Linked DNA regions of Methanolobus zinderi. The protein of the gene in region 2 binds, or shares a complex with, the protein of the main gene of each other region. Links are inferred from orthologs where the notes say so. Each region holds a gene or a part of one and is shown on either strand. Other genes may lie near its edges.

Region 1 (11,178 bases), 2.1 Mb from region 2 along the record:
TGATATTCATCCTCAAGCATAATTATTCCAACTAGATGATCATTTGATGAAATTTATTCTTCCAAGTATGCCCCAATGATTAAAAATGTTTCTTATAGAAATTTGCCGAAAATCTGCCAACCAATAAAATATAATAGTCAATATAAATATACATGATAAATAATGTCAATTGTGTGCGTTTATTAATTTTTTGAGGATTTTTTATCGCCATGCTATGAACATAGAACTGTCCATAAAACTACATACTCAAAAAATCGAGTACATTATGTTTAAATAGATGCTCAGAAACTAGCATAAATGGTGATGACCGATGGAATCAATGCGATATATGTCATTTGTATTTAGAGGTTTGGTCGAAGAGTACAACAACTCAGGGGCAAGACCTTCGGTTTTCATGGATGCTGGTGGTAATTTACAGGTATACCTGTGTGATCCCATCGTCGAAGAAAACAGAGAAGAATACGGTATAGATCTTGAAGGCGAATATGACGTTAACGGTGGCCAGTTCACTGAGATGTATGACGCATTGAAACTTATTGCACCTGCTCCCCTTGAAGCTGAGACCAATCTGAATCTCAGAAAAAAAGTAGCTGACAAACGTTAATTTGTTCTAGCACGGGAAAAACTGCAGGCATATGGACGAGGTCTGCAACAGGACGAGAGAGAATGGACTACAAAAAACTCCTGAAAGTCTTGAAGAATTCCAAACAGGTTTACAGGGAAGACTATGTTAGGAAGATTTTCAGGAGCTCACACTACGACATAGGACTTTTTGAGACTCAGTTGAATGAGTTCAATGAAACATTAAAAGGAAAGGATTCAGACCTTGCAAGAGAGTATATGGACAGGACAATACTTGCCCAGGTGCTTGATGATGCTTCCTTATTGCTTGAAATTGCAAGGGACAACAAATGCCTCAGTGAAGAACAGAATGAGGCGGTTGTTGATATAATAGAACAACTTGACAGCATGAGCGAAGACATTGAGGTCATCGAGCAGGTCAAAGCCCTCTCGGAATTACCGGAAGGTTCTGACCAGGAGATCATTTCCAAAGAAAGGAAAAGGATCTTTGCAAACGTGTGATCACCGGGATTTTGCTCTTAGCTTTTTTTATTTTAGCCATTAGCTTTAAAACTTTAACCTACAAAGAGTAGGCCATGTCCAGAAAGATCCTTCTTACCAATGACGATGGCGTATATTCCGCAGGCATAAGGGCTGCTTACAGGAGCGTTGCGGACCTGGGGGATGTTACCGTGTCCGCACCCATTATGCAGCAAAGTGGTGTGGGACGCTCAATATCTATTTTTGAACCACTCAGGGTGACGACGACCAGAATAGACGGAGTCGAGGTGAACGCGGTTGGCGGAACACCCACGGACTCTGTGATCATAGGCATGTTCACAATAATGAAGGAAAAACCCGACCTCATACTTTCAGGTTTCAATATCGGAGAGAATATCAGCACAGATACAATAACCACCTCCGGCACCATAGGTGCGGCACTCGAGGGTGCAAGTTACGGCATACCCGCAATTGCGGCATCTGTTCAGGTGAAAGAGGAAGGCGACAAGTTCGATGATCACAGAGATTATCAGCATGACTTTGAAGTCGGGATCAAGGTAGTCAACAGGATAGCCAGGAAAATCATTAAGCACGGCCTTCCCCAAAACGTGGATCTGTTAAACGTCAACCTGCCCTATCATGTAGAAGAAGATACTGAAATCGAGATCACGCGTCTTTCCAGGAAGCTGTTCAGGACCGATGTGGAGGAAAGACACGATCCCAGGGGCAGACCGTACTACTGGATAGCAGGCGACCTGATAAATGAAGACGAAGAGGGTACCGATGTTGATGCACTTGTCAGCAAGGGACACATATCCGTAACACCGATCTCACTGGATGCCACATCCCCCATTGGCTTCTCGGAGATAGAGCATCTGCTATGAACAGGAGTATGTCGATAAAAGATTAAGGTAAAGAAAAAGACAAAATTTATTTCTTTATTTTCAGAACAATCTCTGTGCAGTCATCCTCGACTCCGCGCAGAGTTCCTGTGGCACCGACTACAGTACTTCCCAGGATATCCTGTACAAAACGATTTATCTCTATGTTTTTACCGTCAACTGTCAGTTCAACTTCCATTTTTATCTCTCCTCTCTGTGTAAAAAGGCACTCTTCTGCTCACTGCACGCTGCAGCAAGCCCGGCAGTTCTTCCGGATTTGCACCCGAAACATCCACCAGATTATTGTTCACAAGCAGACAGGGTTTGAGCTTGCCTTCCGCTGTGACACGTAACCTGTTGCAGTTAGCACAGAATTCCGTATTGTCAATGGGGCGTACGAATTCCACTTCTGCACCATTGATTATGTATTTTTTCCTGTGATGCATCCTGCGTACTTTGACATCGCTGGCACGGTCAAGCAGTTCATCCTCGACCTTATCGGCATCAACGTGGAACTCTGCAACATCCTTGAAATCCATAAGCTCGATCAGTTGCAGTATGACATCTCCCTTGAACTTCCCCGTGAATTCAAGCATATCCTCGATTTCCGTCTCGTTGAGGTCCTTCAGGAGCACCATATTCACCTTAACAGGCTTCAGGCCCACACGGACGGCTTCCTCTATGCCTTCGAGTATCTGACCGAGAACGTCCTTTTTGCAGTTTGTGATCATGCGAAACTTTGCAGGGTCGAGTGTATCCAGGCTCACGTTCACCCGGTCCAGCCCGGCATCTTTTAAAGACTGTGCCCTGTCCTTTAGCAAAATTGCGTTTGTGGTCAGAGATACATCCTTAAGCGGTGGCAGTGCGGCAAGGATCTCCTCAAGGTCTTTCCTGAGGAGAGGTTCCCCTCCGGATATCTTGAGACGGTCGACACCAAAATCCGCAGCCGCCCGTACAATGTTTACAATTGTATCAACCGACATCTCCCGTACACTGCCCGGATCTCCTTCGTTGTGACAGTAAATACAGTTGAGATTACACCTGTTAGTAATGGACATTCTCAGACTTCTGACCGTTCGTCCGAACGGATCCGTCAGAGTGGTGCATGCCACGGATGAATTCATAGTACGTAGATAGGCTGCGCTTATTTAACTATTTTGAATAGGGACAGGAACAATACATATATACAAACTGGACAAACTAACCTGCATGACAAAAGCTGTACTACTTGCAGGAACGAACAGTGGTGTCGGAAAAACCACTGTGTCCATGGGAATAATGGCGGCCCTGAAAAAAAGACAGATGGAAGTACAACCTTTCAAAGTGGGACCTGATTACATCGACCCCACATACCACACCGCAATATGCGGTAAACCCTCAAGGAACCTCGATACCTTCATGATGCAGGTTGACGGGGTGAGAAACACTTTTTCCAGATACTCCAGTAATGCGGACATCAATGTGATAGAGGGAGTCATGGGGCTCTTCGACGGCATGGGAGCCACAGAGACAGCGAGCTCCGCACACGTTGCAAAATCACTAGATGTGCCCGTGATCCTGGTGGTCAATGTCCACGGCATGTCCAGAAGTGCCGCTGCAATGGTTAAGGGATTTTCCGAATATGATAAGGATGTAAATGTTGCAGGAGTGATCCTTAACAAGGTAGGCAGCCCGAGACACTCACAGATGATCATTGATTCCATTCAGGACATCCCTGTTGTGGGCACACTCCCACGCAACCAGGACGTAACCGTACCTTCACGCCATCTTGGCCTCTACATGGCACATGAGCAGGAATTTGATGCCTCAGGACTGGCAGATTTTATCGAGGAGAATATCGATCTTGACGCAATAATCTCCATTGCGGAAAGTGCCCCGGATATGGGGGATGCAACTGTGGAGGAAACTCCTTCTGATGACAGGGTGAAGGTAGGTATCGCATATGATTCCGCATTTTGTTTCTACTATCAGGATATGTTCGATGCTTTCAGGCAGGCCGGAGCAGAAGTTGTCTTCTTCAGCCCCATGGAGGGAGAAGTACCGGATGTGGATGGCATGTACTTTGGTGGCGGATATCCGGAACTTCACATGGCAGAGCTGGAAAGCTCAAAGACAACAAAGTCCCTGAAAGATCTCTCTACCGACGGCATGCCCATCTATGGAGAGTGCGGAGGACTTCAATACCTTTCAACATCTTATGAAATAGAGGATACCGTTTACAAGATGGCAGACCTATTCCCTGCGGAAACTGTGATGACAAAAAAGCTTCAGGCTCTTGGCTACACCGAGGGTACGGCAAAGGGAGACTTTATCAGGGGAACCATCAGGGGACATGAATTCCACTATTCAGCCACATATTGTGATAAAGATGCAAAGCTGATCTATGAGATGAAGCGCGGAAAGGGGATCGTGGATGGTATGGACTGTATCACCGAACACAACTCACTGGCAAGTTATACACATGCACACCCTGCCTCATTCCCGGTTAAGAGCTTTGTTGACCGATGCAGGGAATACAAACGAAGTTAAGAATCAGGTTTAGATCCGGTTTTGGCGTCATCAGTCTTTGATGGTGCCTTTGCTTTATTTTTTTGTGCATCCCTGTTCTTAAACCAGAGCTTGCGCCTGTAATATCCCAGAGGATGCTTGACCTTTTTGCAGTGCTCGTCCGGGGCATAGCAGTTGCCGTAGGTCTTCATTGTTGAACATGAAGGTGGTTTGTAATTTGTCCCCGATGCACCGGCGATATGTTCAACCTGGTATCTCGCCTTTTCCTCGTCGAAATCAGGAGATGTGGTAAAAAGGTTCATGATATCATCCACCGACATACCCACAGTGAGCAAAAAGGACGTCATTGCAAACCTCATGGAATGGGCAAGGTTGACACCTGCCTGTGTCTGTGATACTGCATAGATAACACATGGTGGAAACAGGCCGCTTTCCACAGTACCGAATTCCGTACCGTCCCCGAAGGTACTCTTGCGTTCATGAAGCGCGGTCTTTATCTCTTCGAGATAGGGCTCACATGCATGCTGTATGTCCTCCGGGACTGATACAGGTAGGCTACCTTCGATTCGGTTTTTGATACCTTCCTGGAGCAGACGTGCAAATTCATCCTTTGAGACCTTTACATAGCCATGATCCAGTTTGCGGTTCACCAGTTTCCATTCGCTTGCCTTCAGGGTACTTGCAAGCCTGATGTAATCCGTGAAATGCATCCTGAAACCGGAATCATCGGATTGCGCCTGTATATCGAATTCAAGAGAGAACTCCCTGAGAAAAGCAGGCTCCCTGCCTTTCAGTGATTTGTATGAGGAGACAGCTTCTGCAAGAGCATATCTCCTGGTCAGAAAAGAATCGTCCACGCATGAGACAAGTATACGTGAGAAAGGATAGGAAAGGAGCTCGATGAGTATCTTACGATCATCGGAACTCATAAGACCGGGTTTGAGAATATCGCCCTCAATTGCCTGCAGCACCCTTTCCTTGCCGCGCAGGCGTGCCGAATCCATGGCCCTTGAGGATATCAGCCTGTCAAGGGAGAAATCAAGGCTTGCCACATAACCGGAAGCCTCGCTTACGTAAGGATATAGTGCAAGGTCCTTGTGTTCCATGTCCTTAATCAGATTCGATACGTGGGGCAAGTAGATATCCGATCCTGCCTTCACCGCCGGCAATCGTGAAACCGATCTTGACAGGGAAGTCCTTACCCAGCTCAACTGTTACTTCATTGGACTTTGATGCGGGTTTGACTATGTCGGATAGATAATCCAGTGAGAAGAGCGAACGTGCTTCACCGGACTTGAGATCTATGAGCTGGTCACGTGGAATATCAAGCCTTACACGATCCGTATCGCCTTCGGCTTCCATGTAGAATGCATCGCCTTCAACTCCCAGTAACATGTGGTCGCTAATTTTTTCCGCTGCCTTGACGGCCCTCTGCAGATCCTTGCCGTTTAATACGACCTCTGCCGGAAGCTCAAGCTGGGGTATCCTGGGCTCTGCCCTGACGGTCGACGGGTCAAGCAATGCAAGGGTATAAGACAGGCCACCAACGTGAAGTGACATCTTCTGCGACATCTCATCAAGTTCCATACTTACCTTGTCATCTCTTCCTGCCACGCCGAAAATGTCGCTGATCTTGGACAGGTCCATGCCTATCTCACTGTCATCAGCAGCGAATTCTTCAAAGGCATTTGAACCGAGTTCAAAACTGACCATTGCCACATTCGCAGGGTCCACCGCCCTGACAGTAAATCCTTCCGGAGATATTTTGAACCTCGCCTCATCAACAAGAACTGAAAGTGCCTCTATGGAACTCTTAAGTGTATCTGCATCGATTGTTGCCTTGAACATCTGGATTCTCCGCCAAATAAATTTGATTTTTAGGTCATTATACACATTTACTAATAAAAGCTTTCGTGAAAATAATCTGAAAGTTTGTGCAACCTGCCCTTATATTGTGCAGTAATTATATATTAATCATACTCACGCCAGGTAGTTCCACATTTGGTACACTTGAAGAAACGTGTTTCAGATTCATCAGCAGACCTGAGCTGGCGAAGCCACCAGTATGCGACGTTATGGCCACATTCCTCACACCTGACTGATGTTGTCGGAAGACCCTGTGCGGTCTCACCTTCAAGGACCGTTACTTCCCTGTCGGAGCGCTCCGATCTGGACACCAGTGATCCATCTTTGGCTTCCTTTTCTTTCACATAACCGCATTTCCTGCACTGAGAGACACCTTTTACCGGAAACATCATACTTTTACATTTTGGACAAAATTCCATCAATCTCACCTTGTGACTGCTCTAATATCATATTGTGGTCAAACGCCATTTCGGGTAAATTCGAAATATCAAAGAGATGTGCGCCACTGGCATCTGAACCTGCTTTGAGATCTCCACTACCGACTGACAGATAGACCACACTTACCGTATGTCCTCTTGGGTCACGCCGGGGGTCAGAGTATACCCCAAGTAACTTAACTATTTCTATCGACAGCCCGGTTTCCTCCAGAGCCTCCCGTACCACCGCTGCTTCCACGGTCTCACCTATTTCAACAAAACCACCCGGCAAAGCAAACTTTCCCTGAAAAGGAGGGTTTTTACGCCGTATCAGGACAATTCTGCCATCATACAGGATCACAGCATCAACTGTCAGTTTTGGTGTTTCGGGGCACATAGGAACAAAAACTTAATACGCTAAATCAAATATATAGAGCGCATACCTATTAAAGGTGCTTGTAAATGATAGAAAATGTACTTTGGGTTGCTGTGGCATTCATGCTTGCCAGTGCGCTTACACCCAGAAAAAAGAATTGGCGCAAACTGCTGGGTGCGGCAGGCTGGGTATTCTTTGCAATACACTGGTTCATCCAGCCAGGGCACTACCTGGAGATCAATGACTACTTCAATGTCGCGCTGGTTATAACCGTAGGTATACTCTGTCTGATGATATCATATACTATGTTCAGGGAGTACAGACATCCGGAGATACTGGAGAATAAGTCAGCAGACATAACATCCATGGCAACAAGCGCAACAGCCCTTGGATCATTGTTCTACTTCCCCTTTGCACAGATGGAATCCCTCAATGTATGGATCATCGGCCTTGTTACGGACAACGTACTCTGGACGATGCATCTGCTGAACATGCCCGCGGAACTGACAGCCTGGAACAAGATTGGTCTTAACGGGTATAGAGTAGAGATAATTCTTGCCTGTACTGCCATTGAGAGTATCGCCCTTTTCATCGGGCTCATAATCTCTGTGGATGCACCATGGAAGAAACACTTAAAAGCATTCCTCGTTTCCGTACCTGTTATATACGGTTTAAATATAATAAGGGATGTATTCGTAATTGCTGCTTACGGATACCAATGGTTCGGCCCTAACAGCTTTGAGATCGCACATCACACCATCGGGAAGATAGGATCCGGCATAGCACTCTTTGCCATAGCTTATGTGGTCATGCGTATCCTTCCGGAACTTATAGAGCTCATCGAAGGAGTATGGCTGTTGGTCACCGAATGCATCCAGAATATATTAAAAAAAGTCGTAGGAAATAATTAGATGCTTGCAAAAGGTTCGGCTCCCTGGATAGTGACTGCAGTTACTATCAGTATATTCGCTACCATTGCCCATTTTTTTTTAAGCTGGCCACATACGGATAAAATAGCCTTGCTTGGAATTGCCGTTACCATATTCTTTTTATTCTTTTTTCGGGACCCTGAAAGAAAGGTCGACCAATGTGACAGGATCATGCTTGCACCTGCCGACGGAAAGATCGTTGACATCAGGGGACGGAAGATCTGCATTTTCATGAATTTCCAGAATGTCCACGTTAACAGAGTGCCCATTAACGGAAAGATCCACTCCATCGTGCATAAGAAAGGAGGATACATACCTGCATTCTGTAAGGATTCGGACAGGAACGAGCGCAGTCATATGCTCATAGAGACAGAACACGGGCTGGTAGAAGTCATACAGATTGCGGGAACTGTTACCAGAAGAATCGTTTCATATGTAAGGGAAGGGGATCACCTGACACAGGGAGAGAGGTTCGGAATGATACGTTTCGGGTCAAGGGTTGATGTAACGATCCCCGAGAACTTTGACATAGCCTGCGAGATCGGTGACAGGGTGTTTGCAGGCTTAACGGTGATCGCCAGGGCGACAGACTGTGAGGAGTGAAAAAACATTTTACGGAGTTTGAAATTAGCCGACATTGTCACCTTATTCAATTCACTGTGTGGACTGCTGGCAGTAATTGTGATCCAGGATGGCTTTACCTATCTTGCCCCCATACTGATACTTGCGGCTGCTGTGGCAGATGGTGTTGACGGATATCTTTCAAGGCTTTTTTCAGGAAGCGAGTTGGGAGCAAATCTTGATTCACTCGCAGATATCGTTTCATTCGGACTTGCCCCCGCTGCTATCCTTTATTCGTTTGCGGGCGAGAGTGCAGGATATCTGCTTTTTACAGCACTCAGCTTTTACTTTTTCTGCGGGATGCTCAGGCTGGCAAGGTTCAATACATCACATCAGGGTCTTCCCTCTTTCAGGGGACTCCCGATTACCGCAGGAGGTATCATCCTCTCAGCATATGTACTGGCGGGCGAGAATTACTTTAACAGCTATCTGGCAATACTGCTTGCTTTTGTCATTGGCTTGCTCATGATCAGCAGGTTCACATACATGAAAGCGAGAAAACCAGAGATCGTAACACCTGTGGCATTGGTCTTCGGAATAACCATTCTGTCCTATGCGGTCAACCTGAGTTATACGCATCTAATGGCAAGCCTTTTACTGGGCATAATGTTACTATACGTGATATCACCTGCAATAAAAAAGGCTGTATAAAAATGAAGGATACATACATGATAACAGACAGAGACAACGTATTATTTGAGGCAGGCATCAAGCTTGGAGCCCTCTACCATCAGTTCACAGGCTCACCCGTCAATCTCAGGACCGTAGAGAGCCTTGAGACCGCAATACAGGAAAGCATTTCGGTACAACCCTTTGTCAAAGACATAACTGTCTCCATCGACAGGGACATAATCCGTTCCAGACTGAATGATGAGTTCGGCTACTGCGAACTGGAAGGCCGTATGCTTGATGTGAAAATCACAATGAGATATGAATCAGTACTTGCTGATGTGAGTCTGGCATTCGACCAGGAACTTGACTACCCGCTTATGAAAATAGATAAAGTTTACAGCTCTGACTGAGCTGCAACTTCTTTGAATGCTTCGACTACCATTTCATTCTGCACGCCTGTGCCAACGGTCACACGTATCAGAGAATCACCGGCTCCTTTGAAAGAGCTGCAGTCCCTGACGATAATCCCCTTTTTCAACAGCTTCTCAGTAACATCCTTTGATCTTAAGGGTGCAACATCCACAAGTACGAAATTAGCCTGCGAGCCGTAGACCCGGAAAGGAATATGTTCTGCAAGATAATCGCGCCCTTCCCTGGCACAGAGAATGCTTTTTTCCAGGTGATCGTTTTCAGATAATGCCGCAACACCTGCTGCAATGGACGGAACACTGATGTTAAAGGGTGTTGCTATCTTCATGTACTCTTGCTTGATCCATGCAGGCATAATACCATAACCCAGCCTCATGCCGGCAAGTCCGAATGCCTTGGACAGTGTTCGTCCGATGATAAGGTTGTCATACTCGTTCACAAGATCGGCATAGTTGCGGTCTGCAAACTCCACATAGGCCTCGTCCACAAAGACCAGACCCTTTGTGTGTTCCAGTATACGGCGCAGATCGGCCTCTGGAATTTGTTTGCCGGTCGGGTTGTTAGGCGAGCACAGGAATATTATCTTCGTACCTGATGATTCGGCTTCAATTATCACATCGGCATCCAGTACAAAATCCTCCCCCAGATTCACATGAACAGCTACCGCTCCGTTTGCGCGGGCTGCAACCTCATAATAGGAGAATGTAGGGATCGGGAGGATGATCTCGTCACCCGGTGAAATCAGTAATCTCATAAGGTTGTCCAGCAGACCGTCCATCCCCGGACCTGCGGCACATATGTTCTCTGCAGGGAAGCCCGTGTATTCGGAGATGGCATCCACAAGCTCGGATGCGTCTGCCGATGGGTAGATATTCACTTTTCCGGCATGATCTCTGATGGCCTTGATGGCTTCAGGAGAAGGTCCCAGTACATTCTCATTTGAACCAAGTTTTATGATGGAAGCCGGATCAAGACCGTATTTGCGGGCGATATCCTCAATGGATTTACCAGGTACATATTCAGCTATGTTGGCAATTTCCGGTTTTATCAGCTCAGGCCTGCTCAAGCACATCCACCACCGCATCGATCTGCTCTTTGCTAATTGTAAGAGGAGGAGCTATACGCAGCACTTTTTCCGAGGTGCAGTTTAGAAGCACACCCTTTTTCATGCAGGACTCTACAATGTCCGCACACTTGCGATCAAGTTCGACACCTATCATAAGTCCGCGTCCGCGAACCTCCACAACACCGTCCAGAGACATGTTCCTGAGACGGTCCATGAAATACTCACCCATTTCCTGAGAGTTCCTGAGAAGATTTTCTTCACGGATGACCTCAATGGATGCCAGGGCTGCAGCACATGCCAGAGGGCTGCCGCCAAAGGTTGCCGCATGCTGACCCCTGTCAAACGAAATGCCGTCACGCGCGGCAATGGCACCCATGGGGAAGCCTCCACCCATTGCCTTTGCCATTGTCAT
Region 2 (11,167 bases):
GATCTTGAAACGGAGATAGAGTTCCTGATGGAAATGGTGGTTGCCGATCCGAAACAGACCCTGCTCTCAAGACTTGTGGAAATGGCAATAAGGTCAACTCCCGAGGGTTTCAGGGTGCGTTATCATTCCATGAAGGACAATTATTTTATTTTCGTGGCCAGTGAGGACAGCCTCAGACCCGAATGGATAGATGAAGGGCATAAGATACTTGCCGAACTACAGGAGGTGGAATAATGGCTGCAGTGCTTGAACCGTATATCTACGAAGGTGGTATCCATAAGCACACCCTGATCACCGAACTTCTGGAAGATCTGGGCGGATACCTGATACAGAAGGTACCGGCTGCCACAGAAGTCACCCTTACCATGCTGATACCCCGGGAAGATGTGCATCTGATCGAGGAGCTCGGCAAGAAACTGCTCGGCACACTCACAAAGGCTCCGCTCACGGGCACTGAAATCGCCGTGGTGTCTCCTACATTGGCATCCCATCACCTGCCCCACTCTGCCTGCGACGTTGCAGAGCACCTGCGCAGGGATGGTGCCAATACGAATATGCTCGGTCTTGCAAGAGGTATGGGAAGAAGGGTTGCGCTGTCTGCTGACTATGAGCGCAGGCTTATAAACGAGCATGATCTGGCTGTATTCTCTTTTGGTACCTTCAGTGACTGTATCAAGAACAAAAAACCAAAGCTTCTTGAAGGTGTGAGGATTCCCAAGGTAGTGACCGGAGGCCCGGAGCTTAAGACCGAGGAGGTTGCACATGCCGATGTGTATGTGGGTAATATAGGAAGGGTTGCCCACCGTCTGCGCAAATCGGATGAGATCAGTTCACTGGATGTCATGAACCAGAAGGTCGGTGAGGTCGTGGAAAAGATGCGTGAGGAACTTGCAAAGGATCCTCTGGCGGTACTGCCCCCGAGGGTTATGAAGGAAGTGCATGAACAGGTACCTCAGATATACGAGGTACTCACGCCAGCCCCGATAACCCTGCAGCTTGACGGTCTGCGCATAAAACTTCCCTACGGGCAGTTCCATGAAAAGATAGAGAACCTTGAATTCGATGAGGGTATAAGGCTTTCAGAGCTTGCAAGGATAACCCCCTCCAAAATGAAAAATTATATATTGGTCAAAATCAAACGTGAATCTGAGGTTGGCTTTGTTATTTGACAGCAATCGTCCATCTCTCTGAACCGAGGCTGTTCTCATGGAAATCGAAAAGATACGGAAAACTATTGATAAGGATACCGACGAGGCTGTAGAAGATATTCTCACAGAGGTGGAAGAACGTTATGGTGAAATTCCGTATATTGTGAATTTCATGAAGGACATGCCCGAGCTGTTCATCCCGAGGATGATATACGAGAACAGCGTCATGCGTGAGTTCAGGCGTATGGACCCTAAAACTGTGGAACTCATATGTATTGCTGTTTCCTCAGCACTTCGGTGCGAATACTGTCTGAAGACCCATGTAAGGGTTGCGAAGAGACTTGGAGTATCAAAGGAAGAGATATTCGATTCTATTCTGATTGCTTCCACGATATCCAATGCCGCCGTGCTTGCTGAAGGTACACGTTCCCTGGACTCGGAATTCAGCGAGGATGAGTCCGAAAAGCAGAATAGCAGGGATGGTACCTGCACGATCTGCAATATCGCTTCGGAGCTTCCCGAAGAAGAATAATTTTCAGTAGAAAGGTGTTCCTGCTATGAGAACGCCTACGATGTAACCCAGGATCACACCACCGTTCAAAAATGGTAGTCCTGCCTGTGGTTTTCCTCTCATTACAAGTACTGTTAGTGCAATGAATCCCACTAGAGTACCTACCATGGCTGCCAGTGCCGGGATGTTTATGAATCCTGCTATCCGGTATGCGTCTGTGAGGAAGATGTTTGCCGATACCACAAGTATGGTCGGCATGATGGCGTCTCCCAGACCCATGAAGAACGCTTCCCTCTCCTCTCCCTCTTCTTTTTTGAAGGAGTCCTCGATAAAGGAATATTTCATGTGCTTTGGCATCACGAAAAGTATTGGGAGACGCATATCCATAACTCCTTCTGCAAGGTCTATCATGTGTTTTGTCCTGTAAACTGCGATGGCATCATATATTGCCAGAAGTCCGAGGAGTACCACCACCGGTATTATGGAAAGTGAGATGCCGAATATTGCACTGGCTCCCGCACCGATTAGCAGTCCCACTGTGTTTATCACATACCATTCCGGGAACTTATAGAGGAGCACGGTCAGGATCACGGCAAGGGAAATTGAGATCACGTTATTGATCAGAGCGGATACTGTGGTAAGTGCAAACAGAGCGTAGAATACATAATACATCGTTGAAGCCACTGCAAGCAGGATGACCAGTTGTATTATCCACTGCATACCTCTTCTGATGGCCATCAGCAGCAGGAATGTGAATACGAGTATGGCACCAATGTAGAATATGGCGTTTGAGGCATCATCAGGGTCTTCGAATGCCCTCATATCCTCGGCCACCATGGGTGCGGCCAGTAGAAGGGCCACCAGCTGTACGATTATAATGATACCTGCCATTGCGAGCATTGGCCTGTATTCTTTGAAGCTTTTTTCCTCCGAACTCAATTAATAAACTCCCGTTATTTATTACAAATATTTATATCAGTTCCAAATATGTTATGAGCATATATATTTAATACTATGCCACATCTCTGTCAAATATAAAACCTATAAGTACAATAGGATACCCATATAAAGCAAAAGAGGGAACGAAAATGGAAAGCCGGGATATTATATTCTCAGTTGTAATGGTAGTGTCTGCGTTTGTTCTGACATATGAATGGCTTGGAAGGTTCAAGTACAGTCCGGCAAACGCTCTGATCATACTTGCCGCCATCGTGATGGTTGGTTCTCTGGCAGCTATGATCCTGTCTGTAGATATGCGTCTCAGAAAAATAGACAGCATGCTTGAGGCAAAGGAACGTTCATTGAGAATAAATGTCCAGAGCGTCGAGGGCAACCTTGACAAGAGGATGAACGAGGTTCTTGGCAGAGTGGATGACGTAATGAACTCTCTGGAAAGGACCCGTTACAGATGAATTTTCTTCTTTTTCCAGTTTATTCCAGCATTAATCCGAAAGTCATATTAACAGGATGTTATGTACATGGGATTCAATGTCTTCCATTCTAGTGAGAGGTGCGTAAATGCGCATTAACTTAGAACCGGTAGGAATAATTAAAAAAGCTGGTAAATGTTCTGAGGTTCTCATTTATTCCGAGTTCGAGCAGTTGATAAAGAATATCGCTACAAGGCTTGGAAATAGTGATCCTGCAGAACAGAGTCTTCTTATTGTTCACAGAAATAAGGACAATAAAGACATTCATCAGGTACAGGTTACGAAAACAAATATTATCGATCGGGTGGGGAATATCTTAAAAGTGGGGAAGATAGATGCCAACGATGACTCGGTCATCGACGTAAGGCTCAACGAGTAATTATAAGACTCTATTTGAAAAAAGGATGAAAATAAATGGGTACTGATATAGGGGACCTCTTGAAGAAAAGGCCGGTGGAACTGCCAGATCTGACTGCCAGAGTGGTCGCCATCGATGCATACAATACCCTGTACCAGTTCCTGAGCATAATACGCCAGAGGGATGGCACTCCTCTTAAGGATTCCAGCGGGAATATCACATCCCATCTGTCGGGAATACTGTACCGGATGACAAATCTAGTGGAAGCAGGAGTAAAACCTGTTTTTGTTTTTGATGGCAAGCCCCCCGAACTGAAGTCCGGGACCATTGAAAAGCGCTCCCAAATCCGTGAGAGTGCAAAGATAAAAGCCACCGAAGCGCGTGAAAAGGGACTGGCCGAAGAAGCGTACAAGTATGCACAGGCTTCCTCAAAGGTGGATGCCACAATAGTTGAGGATTCTAAGAAACTGCTTGATGCAATGGGAATCCCCTTTGTGGATGCACCCTCGGAAGGTGAGGCACAGGCAGCTTATATGGTCAGAAAAGGAGATGCTGATCTTATAGGTTCACAGGACTATGATTCTCTGCTTTTTGGTGCTCCGTCTGTGGTCAGGAACCTGACCGTCTCCGGGAGGAGGAAACTGCCCGGAAAGAACATCTATGTGGATGTGAAACCTGAGATAATCGATCTTGAGGAATCCCTGACAGAACTTGGGATAAGTCATGAACAGCTTATCGATCTTGCTCTCTGTGTCGGAACCGACTACAACAGCGGACTCGAGAAGGTCGGCCCTAAAACGGCACTCAAGCTGGTAAAAGAGCATGGCAGTATTGAGAATATTCTGGATGCAAAGAAAGCTGAGATCGACAAACTGGAATCGATTAAGGGATTCTTCACGGACCCTCCGGTATCAGATGATTATGAGCTGAAATGGAGCAAACCAAAAATTGAAACTGTTATCGATCTGCTCTGCACGGAACATGACTTTTCAAATGCCAGGGTTACAAAGGCACTGGAACGCCTGGAAGCATCTTCCGGGGGCGGCCAGAGTACCCTTGACAAATGGTTCTAATTTTTGACAAGCAGTGAATCGCCTGTCATATCCTCAGGCTTTTCTATGCCAAGCATCTCAAGCATTGAGGGTGCTATATCGGCAAGCTTTCCGTTTTTCAGAGATATGCCCTTATCCGGATTTACAAGAACACATTTTACAGGGTTGCAGGTGTGTGCGGTATGTGCTCCTCCTGTGTCATAATCCAGTATCTTCTCGGCATTACCGTGATCCGCTGTGATAAACGCCGCTCCGCCTGCATTTATCAGAGCATCGATAATCTTTCCTACACACTCATCCACCGCTTCTACAGCTTTGACCGTGGCATCAAAGAAACCCGAGTGTCCGACCATATCCATGTTCGCAAAATTGAGGATAATTGCATCATATTTGCCTGATCTGATACGCTTTACAAGCTCGTCCGTGACCTCATAGGCACTCATTTCAGGTTTCAGGTCGTATGTGGAGACCTTTGGGGATGGTATGAGACATCTTTCTTCTCCGGGGTTCTGTTTCTCCTCTCCGCCATTGAAAAAGAAAGTAACATGGGCGTACTTCTCGGTTTCAGCGATACGGAGCTGTTTTCTGCCAGCTTTGCTCAGGACCTCGCCCAGTGTATTTTTTATTGTCTCAGCAGGGAATGCCACCGGGACATCCAGTTTCTCATCGTACTCGGTCATGCATACATAGAACACATCCGGTTCTGCTTTTCTTTCAAATCCTTCAAAATCCTTCTCCACAAAAGCATATGTGAGCTGGCGTGCCCTGTCCGGCCGGAAGTTAAAGAAAATTACCGAATCTCCGTCCTTCACAGTTGCAACAGGATTGCCTTCTTCGTCAACTATCACCGTGGGTTTGACGAACTCATCGTTCTCACCCCTGTCATAGGCAAGTTCTATGGCTTTAACCGGGTTTCCTGCAACAAGTCCTTCTCCAAGTGTGAGAGCATCGTATGCTAGCTCCGTCCTCTGCCATCTCTTATCACGATCCATTGCATAGTATCGGCCCGATACAGTTGCCACCTGTCCGTAGCCGGTATCTTTCATGAGCTTTTCCTGCTCCTGCATATCTTTGAGTGCTGCTCTTGGTGGCACGTCCCTGCCGTCAAGGAATGTGTGGATGTAGACGTTGTCAAGTCCTTCTCTTTTTCCCATTTCCACAAGAGCTCTCATGTGGCTCATGTGGCTGTGTACTCCACCATAGGAGAACAGGCCCATTATATGAAGCGAGGAAGCGTTCTTCTTTACATTCTCAATAGCCCTGAGAAGAACAGGATTTTCAAAAAAAGAGCCATCTTCTATTGCCTTGTTAATCCTGGTGTAATCCTGATAAACTATCCTTCCGGCACCGATATTCAGGTGACCTACCTCTGAATTTCCCATCTGTCCTTCGGGAAGTCCCACGGCATTCCCTGCAGCATTCAGCAGGCAGGAAGGATATTTCTCTACAAGGCTGTCCAATACAGGTGTTTTTGCAGCCTGGATCGCATTACCGGTTTTTTCCTCTGTATAGCCCCATCCGTCAAGTATCATTAACAAAAGAGGCTTTTTAACCTGTGACATATGGGTTGAGATATGTCTGAAGGTTCATAAATGCGTTGTTATGGTTCCAGGCTTACGGGATTGTTCAGCAGGCGGAATTCCCTGTTTACCATTATGAGCGTGACCAGAAATGAAAGGCCGTCCGAGAGCGGGAACGCCATCCATACTCCTGTTAACTGGAAAAAGTTCGGGAGTATCAGCACAAAAGGTATCAGGAACAGCAACTGCCTGCTCATTGAAAGTATGAAGGAGGGTTTTGCCTTTCCGATAGCCTGGTAAAAGGAGGCTCCAACTATCTGGAAACCAACCAGTGGCACGGCTATTACCATTATGCGTGTGGCATACTGGCCGGAATTTATGAGTTCCTGATCACTGCTGAAAATACTGAACAACTGTTCTGGGAAAAGGAACAGAAGCAGGAAACCCGTGACCGACATTATGGTTGTGATAGCGATTGAAAGCCTGACGGACTGTTTTACTCTGTCGAAGTTTCTGGCTCCATAATTGTATCCGACAATGGGCTGCAATCCCTGTATCACACCGAACATGGGCATGAAAGTGAACATGAAGAGCCGGTTGATTATTCCGAATATGGCGATCGCAATATCTCCTCCGTATACTGCAAGTGCATTGTTCAGCACTATTATCATCAGACTGCTGGAAGCATTCCTTGCAAGTGGACTGGAGCCAATCGCCAGTATCTCTTTTACAATACCGATATCCGGTTTGAGATATCTCATGTGGAAGTTCAGCATGCTTCTGCCCGTCGCAAAATAGTGGACCAGATAGAAGGCTCCCACTGCCTGTGCCAGGACCGTGGCTATTGCAGCACCCTTTATGCCCATATCAAAACCGAAGATAAATACGGGATCCAGTAGAATATTTAGCCCTGCTGATGCTACCATGGTGTACATTGCTACCTTCGCATTGCCTTCGGACCTGACAACGTTGTTCATTGCCAGAGCATAGATGAAGAACACAGAACCCAGAAGTATTATACTCAGATAGTCCAGAGAATACGGTAAGATCGTTTCAGTGGCCCCGAAGAGTTTCAGGATTGGGACTATGAAAATGCTTCCAAGTATGGTTATCAGTACGCTGGATATTATGACCAGGGACAGGATATTTCCCATTGTCCTTTCTGCCTTCTCGTGATTCTTCTCCCCGAGGGCACGTGAGATTATGGACGATCCGCCAATTCCCATTGCAAGGGCAATGGACATTACGATCATCATTATCGGGAATGCTATGGCGATACCTGCGATTCCCTGTATGCTGTTCTCGCCCAGGGCCTGTCCGACAAAGACCGTATCCACGACATTGTAGAGGGCCTGCACTATCATACCTATGGTTGCAGGTGCGGACAGTCTGAAAAGCAACTTCCCTATGCTTTCATCGGCCAGTAACTTACTACGCTCATGCAAAACTTTCATCCTCGATACTGTGAAAACAGGATGGTATATTAGAAGAACAAAGCTATATATGATTTTCTTCGCTAATTAATCATGATCGAATGTGAAAGATGCGAACGCAGCGAACTGGTCTGAGAGTTACGATGCTCTTATTCTTGACAGCAGCATATTGAACATGAGTAAGAGATTGCTTTCGAACATGATGACATCAATGTTGCTCCTGTCCCTTTTAGTTGCACTCAGCACCGTGAACTCAAGGTCTTTTTCAGCTTCCGTGCGTATAAGCTCAAAGGGATTGGAAAAATCCTTTTTTTTCTCAATGACGGCCCTGCGGATATAGAAAGGATCCAGGTAGTTATTGATCCACAGGGAAAGCTCTTTCCTGTACTTGATGGAAAGTGCCATGTTCCTGATTCTCTTCAATGCATAGTTCCGGTTTTCTTCGCAATATGCAGTCCATTCAGGCATTTTATACCTCCCGTGTTTGATCCGGATTCGGATCTCAAACCATTCCCGATTAAATATTGATTTCAGTCAATAATAAATTTACTCCTCTCAATATTTATATTTATCTTATTATTTAATTGGTTTTTTCTTTTCGATATTTATTTATCCGAGTATAAGCCACTTTTATACGGGGAACAATTCGAATTCCGGAGTTCTGGTTATGGTAGAAAAGATCGAAAAGTCAGAAGAAGAGTGGAAGCAGATACTTTCAAGGGATGAGTTTTTAGTCCTGCGGAAAAAAGGCACAGAACCGGCTTTTACAGGTAAGTATTATGATCTCAAGGAAAAGGGAACTTACCTGTGTGCAGCATGCGGTCAGGAGCTTTTCAGCTCGGAAGATAAATATGATTCCGGTACAGGCTGGCCGAGTTTTACAAAGCCTATTTCCGAGGACCGTGTTATACGCAAAGTGGACAATAGCTACTTCATGCAACGCACTGAGGTTCTGTGCAGCAGGTGTGGCAGCCATCTGGGTCATGTATTCGACGACGGTCCCAAACCCACAGGTGAGAGGTTCTGTATGAACTCAATATCACTGGATTTTAAAAAAGAGGAATAGGACTAAAGGATTAAAATTAAGTGAGAGAAACCCTCACCCTTATCTGACATTTACCTTGAGAGTCATCTCAGGTACATCTTCTACACTGAAGGTATAGGTTCCGCTTTCAGTGAAGGTGTAAGCGAACGCATCGTTGGAATCCATTTCCTGATCTTCGAAAAGACCGTCATCACTTACCAGTGTATATGTGCCCTGTGGCTTATAGTTCCTCCAGGCTACTGTGTCACCTCTGTTTATTTCAAGCTCGGAAGGTTTCATCATACCGTAGTATTCCATTCTTACGGCATAGTCCTGCCCTTCTCCGGTAACTGTATCAGAGACTTCTGTTGCCTCTTCCATTGATGCTTCTTCACCGGCTTCTTCTCCACTATCAACCTCTTCGGTGCTGTCAGTACATCCGCTGACCATGACACCGGCAAATATCAATACTATTATCAGTACCAGCCATTTATTTTCCATATCTGCCACCCTTTATTGCTAAATTCTATGCATATTGGTGCTTTTCCAGCACTGAGTTATGCAAGTGTTTTCGGAAAAATTTATACGAAATATAGTGAAATAAGAGCTATGGACACATCCCTTATATTCTTTATGTATTTGCTGCTGGTGAATATAGTCGCATTCTCACTTATGGGTGCCGACAAGAGAAAAGCAAAGAGAAATGAGCGCAGGATATCGGAAAAGACCCTGTTCACCTGGGCAGTGATCGGTGGCAGTGTGGGTTCCATTGCAGGGATGTATTTTTTCCGCCACAAGACAAAACATCCGACCTTTAAGATCGGCCTGCCCTTTATACTGCTGCTTCAGATATTCGTATTTATTCGTTTCCTGCTCCCTCTTTATATTTTGACCTGAGACAGGATTAAAATCCCAGTCTCTCCATTTCCTTGAGTATCTTTGGTGTAAAATCCGTGAAATTCTGGATGCCGCCTGTCCATGATGCTATCATCATGGCATCCTTGACCTCCTGAGAGGTGGCTCCGAACTTCTTGAGCCTCTGGAGTATCTTGAGTGCACTCTTTGTTTTCAGATTTGAGCAGGCGATGGCGAAAACCAGCAGATGCTTGTTCTTCTTCGAAAGTCCGTTTTCCCTTTCGGCCCAGACTGCGGTGTAAAGTCCTGAAAGCCCATCTGCAAAATCCTCATCCAGCTCCTTTGCATAACGTACTGACCTTGGCTGGAATCCCTTTACGTCCTTTACTTCCTGTGTATCGTCTGCCATAGTTATCAGTAAATATCTGGCAGGAAATGATTTAATATTTTCTTAACAGGGAACGTACATGGACCGGAATATCCCTGAAATTGAGGGAAAAGGCATCTACTGCCTTATACTTCGCAACATCGCATGCAGTATTAATGTCGGAAGGTGTGGAAAGATCGATTTTGAAGCAGGCTATCATATTTACGTGGGCTCTGCCCTTGGGCCCGGAGGGCTTAAGAGACTGAATCGCCATATCCGTGTCGCACAGGAAAGAAATATAAGTAAAGTTCACTGGCATATTGATTATCTTCTTACGTATCCTGCCTTTGATCTGGTAAGCGTGATCTATACACATAGTTCTGAAAGGATGGAATGCCTGCTTGCAGAGAGGATAGGAGCTGAAAACGTTCCAGGATTCGGGTGTAGTGATTGTAATTGCCGATCTCATCTCTTCTATCGCAGGAGCAGTCCGCTGAAAGAGATTGGGGAAGCATTCTCGGATATCTTCTCCTTTGCACCGGTTACAATAGAAAACTTTTAATGCCGGGTAGCACTAAAGTTCCTGTATGTCTCTTGAAAGCTACGGGGTATTAAAAGGCAGACCCAAAGACTGGCGATACGGAACCGGAAGAAGTCCTCATTTCCAGATACTTTTGCATGACGGTCAGATGGAACATCGTATTGCTGTTAATGTCAGATCAAAGGTACCGCCTTCGGAACTCCTTTATTTTGTAGACGAGAATTTCGACCACCCCCTCCTTTCAGGGCTCAAGGACCTTGATACGGGCTTTCATTCTCTTGAAAACAAGAAGGAACTGTCACTTGACTATGTACGCGGAGAGCTTTTTGATCTCTCTGCCATGGAAACTCTCAATCATAACATCCCCGGACCGGATAACGACCTGAATGAGATGATCCGGGACTATATCAAAGAAGCAATATCTACTAAAGGCACGGTATACGCTTTCGGAAAGAGATGGGGACCTGAAACGTTTCTGCAGGACAGTTGCTTTGGTTTCAGGCCGGGAAGCGGTATCCATGATATCCATATGAACCAGGGAAGCCTTAAGAAATGGAGGGATGACGATGCGCCTTTCAATGACGGCGGCCTGCTGATACATCTTCCGGAAAAGGACCGCTGGGTAGCACTTTTCCTTGCCTTCCAGTCACAGTGCTTTGAAACCGACGAGACAACGGGTCATTGCAAAGAGGAAAAATCCGAATCCGGATCTGATACAAAGGATATTTCAGAATCCATTGAATCATGCCAGTGTGTGGTATCTGCAGGTACAATCAGGATCATTGCGGCTCTTGTGGATCCCGCTTCCGATGATCCGGGTCTGGAAATGATCACATTGTTCAATGCATCTCCGGATGATGTCAATATTGATGACTGGACCATAGTTGATGCAAATAACAGGAAGTCAGTTCTGAAAGGAACAATAAAA

The links.
Region 1: the proteins of fen (region 2) and HWN40_RS10680 are in contact, whole or in part, in a crystal structure (PDB 1RXZ), measured with the Archaeoglobus fulgidus proteins. The link is inferred for Methanolobus zinderi from one-to-one orthologs. Residues at the interface, in WP_010877775.1 of Archaeoglobus fulgidus: Lys326, Ser327, Thr328, Gln329, Ala330, Thr331, Leu332, Glu333, Arg334, Trp335, Phe336; in WP_010877842.1 of Archaeoglobus fulgidus: Asn43, Val44, Ala45, Met46, Pro120, Arg121, Pro123, Leu125, Gln151, Met192, Ser194, Asn218, Tyr219, Pro220, Ile237, Leu238, Ala239, Pro240, Arg241, Ile242, Glu243, Ser244.

Annotation. Positions count from the first base shown.
Region 1 is NZ_CP058215.1:2,165,230-2,176,407, forward strand. What follows is about bases 4,431-7,219. They hold HWN40_RS10680 (DNA polymerase sliding clamp), read right to left. Parts: upstream 6,300-7,219; coding sequence 5,562-6,299; downstream 4,431-5,561. Other genes in these bases: HWN40_RS10670 (cobyrinic acid a,c-diamide synthase CobB), read left to right, coding at 4,431-4,472; priL (DNA primase regulatory subunit PriL), read right to left, coding at 4,469-5,587; HWN40_RS10685 (transcription factor S), read right to left, coding at 6,422-6,736; HWN40_RS10690 (NUDIX domain-containing protein), read right to left, coding at 6,714-7,130; artA (archaeosortase A), read left to right, coding at 7,196-7,219. In the rest of the region: alaS (alanine--tRNA ligase), read right to left, coding at 1-20; HWN40_RS10645 (hypothetical protein), read left to right, coding at 311-604; HWN40_RS10650 (hypothetical protein), read left to right, coding at 667-1,083; 5'/3'-nucleotidase SurE, read left to right, coding at 1,158-1,946; HWN40_RS10660 (hypothetical protein), read right to left, coding at 1,993-2,142; GTP 3',8-cyclase MoaA, read right to left, coding at 2,132-3,067; more of HWN40_RS10670, read left to right, coding at 3,153-4,430; more of artA, read left to right, coding at 7,220-8,020; HWN40_RS10700 (phosphatidylserine decarboxylase), read left to right, coding at 8,021-8,641; HWN40_RS10705 (archaetidylserine synthase), read left to right, coding at 8,648-9,310; HWN40_RS10710 (dihydroneopterin aldolase family protein), read left to right, coding at 9,328-9,681; hisC (histidinol-phosphate transaminase), read right to left, coding at 9,666-10,772; HWN40_RS10720 (acetylornithine transaminase), read right to left, coding at 10,753-11,178.
Region 2 is NZ_CP058215.1:63,670-74,836, reverse strand. The notes cover bases 2,734-5,511. They hold fen (flap endonuclease-1), read left to right. Parts: upstream 2,734-3,503; coding sequence 3,504-4,520; downstream 4,521-5,511. Other genes in these bases: gpmI (2,3-bisphosphoglycerate-independent phosphoglycerate mutase), read right to left, coding at 4,517-5,511; HWN40_RS00335 (hypothetical protein), read left to right, coding at 3,178-3,468; HWN40_RS00340 (hypothetical protein), read left to right, coding at 2,748-3,071. Outside these bases: HWN40_RS00360 (methanogenesis marker 17 protein), read left to right, coding at 1-234; HWN40_RS00355 (methanogenesis marker 7 protein), read left to right, coding at 234-1,169; HWN40_RS00350 (carboxymuconolactone decarboxylase family protein), read left to right, coding at 1,207-1,680; HWN40_RS00345 (presenilin family intramembrane aspartyl protease PSH), read right to left, coding at 1,684-2,598; more of gpmI, read right to left, coding at 5,512-6,061; HWN40_RS00320 (MATE family efflux transporter), read right to left, coding at 6,100-7,473; HWN40_RS00315 (hypothetical protein), read right to left, coding at 7,591-7,920; peptide-methionine (R)-S-oxide reductase MsrB, read left to right, coding at 8,120-8,518; HWN40_RS00305 (cupredoxin domain-containing protein), read right to left, coding at 8,558-8,977; HWN40_RS00300 (DUF1294 domain-containing protein), read left to right, coding at 9,086-9,373; HWN40_RS00295 (carboxymuconolactone decarboxylase family protein), read right to left, coding at 9,381-9,740; HWN40_RS00290 (GIY-YIG nuclease family protein), read left to right, coding at 9,799-10,260; HWN40_RS00285 (DUF2278 family protein), read left to right, coding at 10,286-11,167. UniProt on the Methanocaldococcus jannaschii protein: Structure-specific nuclease with 5'-flap endonuclease and 5'-3' exonuclease activities involved in DNA replication and repair.